Regions from separate parts of the Luteibacter sp. HA06 genome, predicted to be linked through region 2. Evidence: predicted binding sites of a transcription regulator. Region 2 holds the regulator's gene; the other holds the start of a gene.
What was found. The regulator FliA, encoded in region 2, starts transcription of late flagellar genes. The targets are predictions, from matches to a motif close to TAAAGTTTNNCNNNCNNNGGCCGATAA.
Positions count from the first base shown of each region.

Region 1: fliK (flagellar hook-length control protein FliK) is a predicted target of FliA. The motif match lies at 1,209-1,235, and genes of this name have one in related genera.

Region 1 is NZ_JBSSDZ010000001.1:1,159,040-1,162,448, forward strand. It holds gene fliK (flagellar hook-length control protein FliK) at 1-1,150, opposite strand, end outside; gene tgt (tRNA guanosine(34) transglycosylase Tgt) at 1,344-2,474, shown strand; gene yajC (preprotein translocase subunit YajC) at 2,621-2,965, shown strand; gene secD (protein translocase subunit SecD) at 3,027-3,409, shown strand, end outside.
Region 2 is NZ_JBSSDZ010000001.1:1,335,598-1,339,006, reverse strand. It holds gene ACVWWJ_RS05985 (protein phosphatase CheZ) at 1-606, opposite strand, end outside; gene cheY (chemotaxis response regulator CheY) at 617-1,018, opposite strand; gene ACVWWJ_RS05975 (RNA polymerase sigma factor FliA) at 1,073-1,804, opposite strand; gene ACVWWJ_RS05970 (MinD/ParA family protein) at 1,801-2,676, opposite strand; gene flhF (flagellar biosynthesis protein FlhF) at 2,739-3,409, opposite strand, start outside.

The DNA.
Region 1 (3,409 bases), 180 kb from region 2:
ACGCGCTGGTCGGGACGGGGAGGCCGTGCATGCAGGCGAAGTGGTCGAGCTGCAGGCCGCTCTTTTCGAGTTGCCGACGCAGCGACATGAATTCGGTTTCCAGGCGCGACACGGTCTCGCCATGCTGGGCCCACAGTCGTACCGAGACACGCGGTACGCGGAGCTGGATTTCTCCCTGCACGGCGCCGAGTGTCGGCGGGTCGATCGCAAAGCCGACAGTCCACATTCCTTCCGGATCGGACGTGCTCGGCTTGCCTTCTTCGATCCGCAACTGCAGCACGTCGTAGCCGCGCACGCCCGCCAGCGGAATCTCGATCATCCACAGCCCGGACTGGGGTTGCGACTCCAACTGGCCGATCTCGACGCGGGACAACGCCGCGCGTACATCGCCGCGTAGCTGGCCGACCAGTTCGTCGACGTTGTCTTCGGTGACCGCTGTCTCGGCGAGAACGCCGGCGCGTGGCTGGGCCACGAGGGCGCGTTGCGCGAGGGGCGGCGGTGTGTCGTTGAGGGGGCGAGCAGGCGGGGTGTCGGCACCGGGACGAGGCGCGGGTCGGGACGCCGGCAGATCGGCGAGCGCGCGACGAAGCGACATCAATGCCGCCTTGAAGTCGTCGGCGGCAGGCGTCTCTTCCTTTGGATCGGTGAGATGGGCTTCCAGGAAGGCACCGCTCTTCGCGATGGCTTCCTTCATGCCCAGTGGCGAGCTCACCTCGTCCGGTTTGCTGATCGCGGCTTCCAGGGTGGCCAGGGCGGCGCGCAACGGCGCAGGCAAGGTGCGGGCGATCGGCCGGCTGGCCAGCGCCGAGAGCACACCCAGTAACTGGGCATAACCGTTCTGCAGGGGCAACCGCTCACGCAGGCCCTGCATGGCGACCTGTTCGTCGACCTTGCCGGGCATCACCTCGAGCTGGGGCTGGGTGCCCTGAGTCAGGACACGAACCTGGAACTGCTGGGGCAGCGAAGTACCCGCTGCATCCGCCTCGACGGTCAGGCCGCCGATGTCGAGGAGCAGCTTGCCGATATCGGTCTGCCCCAGGATCCGAGCCGTCAGCAGGGTACCCACGCGCCATGTATCCGCCGCCGCGGTCGTACCGGAGACCGCGCCAGCCCAAAGCTGGGCAGCGATACTGGTCGGCTGGATGATCAAGGGCAGGTCCTCCCGAGGGCCTGGGCGAATCCGGCTGGACGCGCTCCTGTGGCTTAGGAGATCGGCGGAATCTTGCGAAACTTTAGGGCGGGGGCTGGGCCGGCTGCCGCCGGACCGCCGATGAATCGGCTCCCCCAGAGTTACGCTCTGGCTGCCGGGAGCTCCGGCGACGGGTCCACGCTAGAATAGGCGGATGACCCAGCTTCCTTTCGACCTCCTCGCCACCGATGGCGCGGCCCGGCGTGGCCGTCTCCGATTCGGCCGTGGCACCGTGGAAACCCCGGCCTTCATGCCGGTGGGCACCTATGGTTCCGTCAAGGCCATGACCCCCCGCGACGTGCTCGACACGGGCGCGGAGATCATCCTCGGCAACACCTTTCACCTGTTCCTGCGCCCCGGTCTGGAGATCGTCGGTGAATTCGGCGGCCTGCATAAGTTCATCGGCTGGGACAAGCCGATCCTTACCGATTCCGGCGGTTTCCAGGTGTTCTCGCTGGCGCACAAGCGGAAGATCACCGAGGAAGGCGTGACCTTCGCCTCGCCGGTGGACGGCTCGAAGGTGTTCCTCTCGCCCGAGGAGTCCATGCGGATTCAGAAGGTCCTGGATTCCGACGTAGCGATGATTTTCGACGAGTGCACGCCGTACCCGGCGACGGAGAAGGTCGCCTCGGACTCCATGGAGCTCAGCCTGCGCTGGGCCGAGCGCTCGCGCCAGGCCTTCGACGACCTCAAGAACCCGAATGCCCTATTCGGCATCGTCCAGGGCAGCACCTACGAAAACCTGCGCCATCGTTCGGCCGAGCGGCTGATCGAGATCGGCTTCGATGGCTACGCCGTGGGCGGTCTCGCGGTCGGTGAGCCGGAAGCCGAGCGCAACCATACGCTCGATCTGACGCTGCATATGCTGCCCAAGGACCGCCCGCGTTACCTGATGGGTGTGGGCCGGCCGGAGGACATCGTGGAGGCCGTGCGTCGCGGTGTCGACATGTTCGACTGCGTCATGCCGACCCGCAACGCCCGCAACGGTTTCCTCTTTACCCGCGAGGGCACTTTGCGCATCCGTAACGCGAAGTTATCGATGGATACCCGCGTTATCGAAGAAGATTGCGACTGCTACGCCTGCGCCAACGGCTTCAGTCGGGCCTACCTGCGCCACCTGGACCGCTGCAACGAGATCCTCGGCAGCCAGCTGGCCACCATGCACAACCTGCGTCACTACCAGCGGCTCATGGCCGGGCTGCGCAGCGCGATCGAGACCGGGACGCTGGACGATTTCGTCGCCGACTTCTATGCGGCACGGCGCAAGGCCGAGGTCGACGGCTGACCCAGCGGGCTTGCGGCCGCTACACGGCGCCCCCAAGCCTTGGCGGGGCGCGGTACATAAGCGCCGGGGTGCGTGGCATAATCCACGATCTTTTTACGTGAGCAGCCGCTTTTCCGTGGCTGTTCCATGACTTGCGAGAATTGACGATGAGCCTTCCGACCTTCGCCGCCATTGCACAGGCCGCTGCTCCCGCCGCCTCCCCCCAGGGTGGGGCACTGGGCCTCTCGCCGCTGATCATGATGGCGGTGCTGTTCGGCATCTTCTATTTCATGATGATCCGCCCGCAGATGAAGCGTCAGAAGGAGCACCGCAACCTTCTGTCCGCGCTCGCCAAGGGCGACGAAGTGGTGATGGGTGGCGGTCTCGCCGGCCGCATCGAGGACGTGGGTGAGTCTTTCGTCCGCGTGGAGATCGCCCCGGGTACCGTTGTCCAGGTCCAGAAGGGCTCGATCACCCAGGTCCTGCCGAAGGGCAGCCTCAAGAAGTCCTGAGCTTTGTCTCAATGGCGTCAGCCGCGGCCGCTTGTGGCCGCTTTTCATGGAATGGCAAGGCATGAGTGATTTTCCACGCTGGAAGTACGCGCTGGTTGTGATCGTGTTGCTGCTCGGCATCGTTTACGCGTTGCCGAACGTCTTCCCGCCGCAGCCGGCGGTGCAGATCTCGGGCAACCGCGGCGCGACGGTCGACGCAGCACTGAAGACCAAGGTCGAGGGCATCCTCGCCACGGCGAAGACGCCGGCCTCGGCGATCGATGTCGATACGAAGACCAGCCGCCTGCTGGCGCGCTTCGCCACGGCGGACGCACAGAGCAAGGCGTCTGACGCACTGCGTACGACCCTGGGCGAAACCTATACCGTCGCGCTCAACCAGGCCTCGACCGTGCCGTCGTGGCTGCAGTCGATCAACGCCTTCTCGATGCCGCTCGGCCTCGACCT
Region 2 (3,409 bases):
CTGGCTGACCTTGTCCGCGGCGGGTGCATGGGTGCCGCCCGCGAGCGAACCGGTGAGGCGCACCAGTTCAATCAGGGACGATTCCACCTTGGCCATGAAGGCTTCAACCTGGGCGACACGCTGGCCGGAGAGATCCTGCCAGGACTGCGCTTCGACCATCTCACCCAGGCCGATGTCGCAGCTCTGCGCGAAATCGCCCACGCGGACGGCGAGCGCCGTAGCGTTCGGCGCAAAGGACGGATCAGCGTGATCGAGCACGAGCACTTCGTCGGCCTGCTTGGCCAGCGCCTGTGCCTGCGGACGCAGCTTGTCGCTGAAGTCGAGGGTGCGGTGCGCTGCCTGGGAGCTCATTTCGAGGACGTCGCGCAGGTGCTTACGCGCATCGCTCATGTTGCCCGGCACGCCATCGCTGGAGATGTCGGAAGCGAGGCGGCGCACCGACTCGTGGAGATCGCGCGCCAGGTGGCCCAAGGCCAGGAACAGGTGCTGTTCACGGCTGCGCAGCAGGCGGTCGAGCGCCTGTTCGAAGGCGACGCTGTCATCGGCATCGAGCAGCTCGCGCAGCTCGGGAACGACCTCGTGGCCGGCGGTAAGCATGGTGTTCATCGTCATTCCCTTAGCCCGCAGCCGCGGCGAGTCGTTCAAAGATCTTGTCGAGCTTTTCCTTCAGCGTGACCGCCGTGAATGGCTTGACCACGTAGCCGTTCACGCCGCTCTGCGCGGCGGCGATGATCTGGTCGCGATTGTTTTCCGCCGTGACCATGAGCACCGGCATCGACTTCAGCGCGGCATCCGCGCGGATGGCGCGAAGCAGGTCGATACCCGTCATGTTGGGCATGTTCCAGTCGGTCACGACCAGATCGAAGGGCTGGGCACGCAGCATCACGAGCGCCGCGGTACCGTCTTCAGCCTCCTGGATGAGGGTGTTCGTAAATCCCAGCTCGACCAGGAGGTTCCTGACGATGCGTCGCATGGTGGAGAAATCGTCCACCACGAGGATTTTCATGTTCTTGTCCAAAACTCGTCTCCGCCTGACTGCGCGTTTCTTACCGGCGACGGCACCGTAATGCCGTCAATGCTTTTCTTTCCAACCTGTCATGCGAGCGCGGAGGCGAATCAGGGCCTGGCCATGGATCTGGCACACCCGCGATTCGCTGACACCGAGTACCGCACCGATTTCCTTCAGGTTGAGCTCTTCATCGTAGTACAGCGACATCACCAGCTTCTCGCGTTCGGGCAGGCCGTCGATGGACTGCGCCAGCGCATCGCGCAAGCCGTCCTGCTCGAAGATCCCTTCCGGACCTGCGGCGTCGGGGTCTGCGACATCGATCGCTGCGCCTTCGTCGCCTTCCGGCGCCGTAAGGCTGAGCAACCGCGCGCTCGCCGCGTCGGCCAGAATCTGGTTGTATTCCATGGCGTCGATACCAAGCCGCTTCATCACCTCGGCGTCTTCGGCATCCCCACCTGTCTCATTTTCGATCTGTCTCGTTACCTCAGCCACCTCGCGCAACTTCCGATGGACGGAGCGCGGGGTCCAGTCCGTCTTGCGCAGTTCGTCCAGCATCGCGCCACGTATGCGGATACCCGCATAGGTCTCGAAACTGGCCGCGCGAGTCGGCGAGTAATTTCTTGCGGCCTCGAGCAGTCCGATCATTCCGGCCTGCATGAGGTCGTTCGCATCCACGCTCGGCGGTAGCCGGCCCATCAGGTGATAGGCGATCCGGCGGACCAGCGGTGCGTGGGTGCGCACCAGTTGATCTGCAGGAATCCGTGTGACTTCAAGGTATTCCGTCGCAACGCTCACAGTGGCAACCCTCCTCCCAGGTGGGACCGCTCGGCGAAAAAGCCGATGCGACCCTGAGCACGGGGTTCGGGTTCACCCCATGTATCGACCGACCTGGCCAGATTCTTGAATCCGACGGCAGATCGGCTGCTCGGCCAGACGTCGACCACGGCCGACTGACGGCGAATGGCCTGGCGCAGGTACTCGTCGTGCGGGACCATCCCCATGAAATCCAGGGAGACATCCAGGAACCGGTTGGCCACCCGCGAGAGCTTCTCGAAAAGCTGGCGGCCTTCCTGGGCGTGGCGAACCATGTTGGCCACGATCCGGAAGCGGTTGACGCCGAACTCGCGGCTCATGACCTTGATCAGGGCGTAGGCGTCGGTCAGCGAGGCCGGTTCGTCGCACACGACCACCACCACCTCATCGGAAGCCGCGGCGAACATGGACACGCTGTCGGAAATGCCGGCCGCGGTGTCGACGATCAGGTATTCAGGGGCGATCGGGTATTCGTCGAACGCGCGGATCACCGCGGCGTGCTCGATGTTCGGCAGCTGGGCCATGCGGCGCGCGCCCGAGGTGGCCGGAATCACTTTCAGGCCGTGCGGCGCCTGGAGGATCAGGTCCTCGATGCGGCATTCGCCCTCGAGCATGTGCCCGAGGTGACGGGTCGGCTGCAGACCCAGCAGCACGTCGATGTTCGCCATGGCGAGGTCAGCGTCGAGCAGGACGACGTCGCGTCCGCCCATGGCCAGGGCCATACCGAGATTGACCGCCACGGTGGTCTTGCCGACACCGCCCTTGCCGCCCGCGATCGCGATGCTGCGTGTGGGGCGACGGTCGTCAAGCCAGTTGAGGCCGGCGGCCTGGGTGCTATCGACGTGTGTGGTCATGAAGGAGTTCACTGCCGTGAAAGAGTGTGCGGTTGCGGTAGTCACGTTCTGCGGGTTCCCGGTCAGGCCAGCGCGGGCGCTGCCGTGCCGAAACGATCGGCAAGGATGGCGTCGTCGGGCTCCTCGTTGCGCTGCTTGAGCAACTGGGCTGCGAGGCAGACCAGCTTGCGCGCATCGGCGGAGGCGATATCTTCAGGTACGCGCTGCCCGTCGGTGGTGTAGTCCAGGGGCATCGCATGACGAATCAGTGCCGACAGTGCGCCGCCGATCAGCGGGGCCTCGTCGAGCTTGGTAAGAATGGCGGTCTGCGGCGACAGTGGCGTGTATGAGCGGATCGCATTGTCGATGGCCTGCGCCTGCGCATTGGCGGCGAGCACCAGGCAGACGCGGAGGTTCGACGTGGCGCGCAGCGTGTCGAACTGCTGCTGCAGCTTGGGATCGTTGCCGGCCATGCCGGCGGTGTCGACCAGCACGGTGTGCTTGCCGCGCAGCTGAAGAAGCACGTTGCGCAGGCTGTCGGCGTCATGGGCGTTATACACGCGCACGCCGAGCAGGCGGCCGTAGTGCTCCAGCTGCGCGCCAGCACCGATGCGGTACTGGTCGGCGCTGATCAGGGCGACGTTGGACGCACCGTGGCGGAGGACGGCGCGAGCCGCGAGCTTGGCGATCGTCGTCGTCTTGCCGACGCCGGTGGTGCCGACCAGCGCAGTGACACCGCCGCCGACCGTATCGA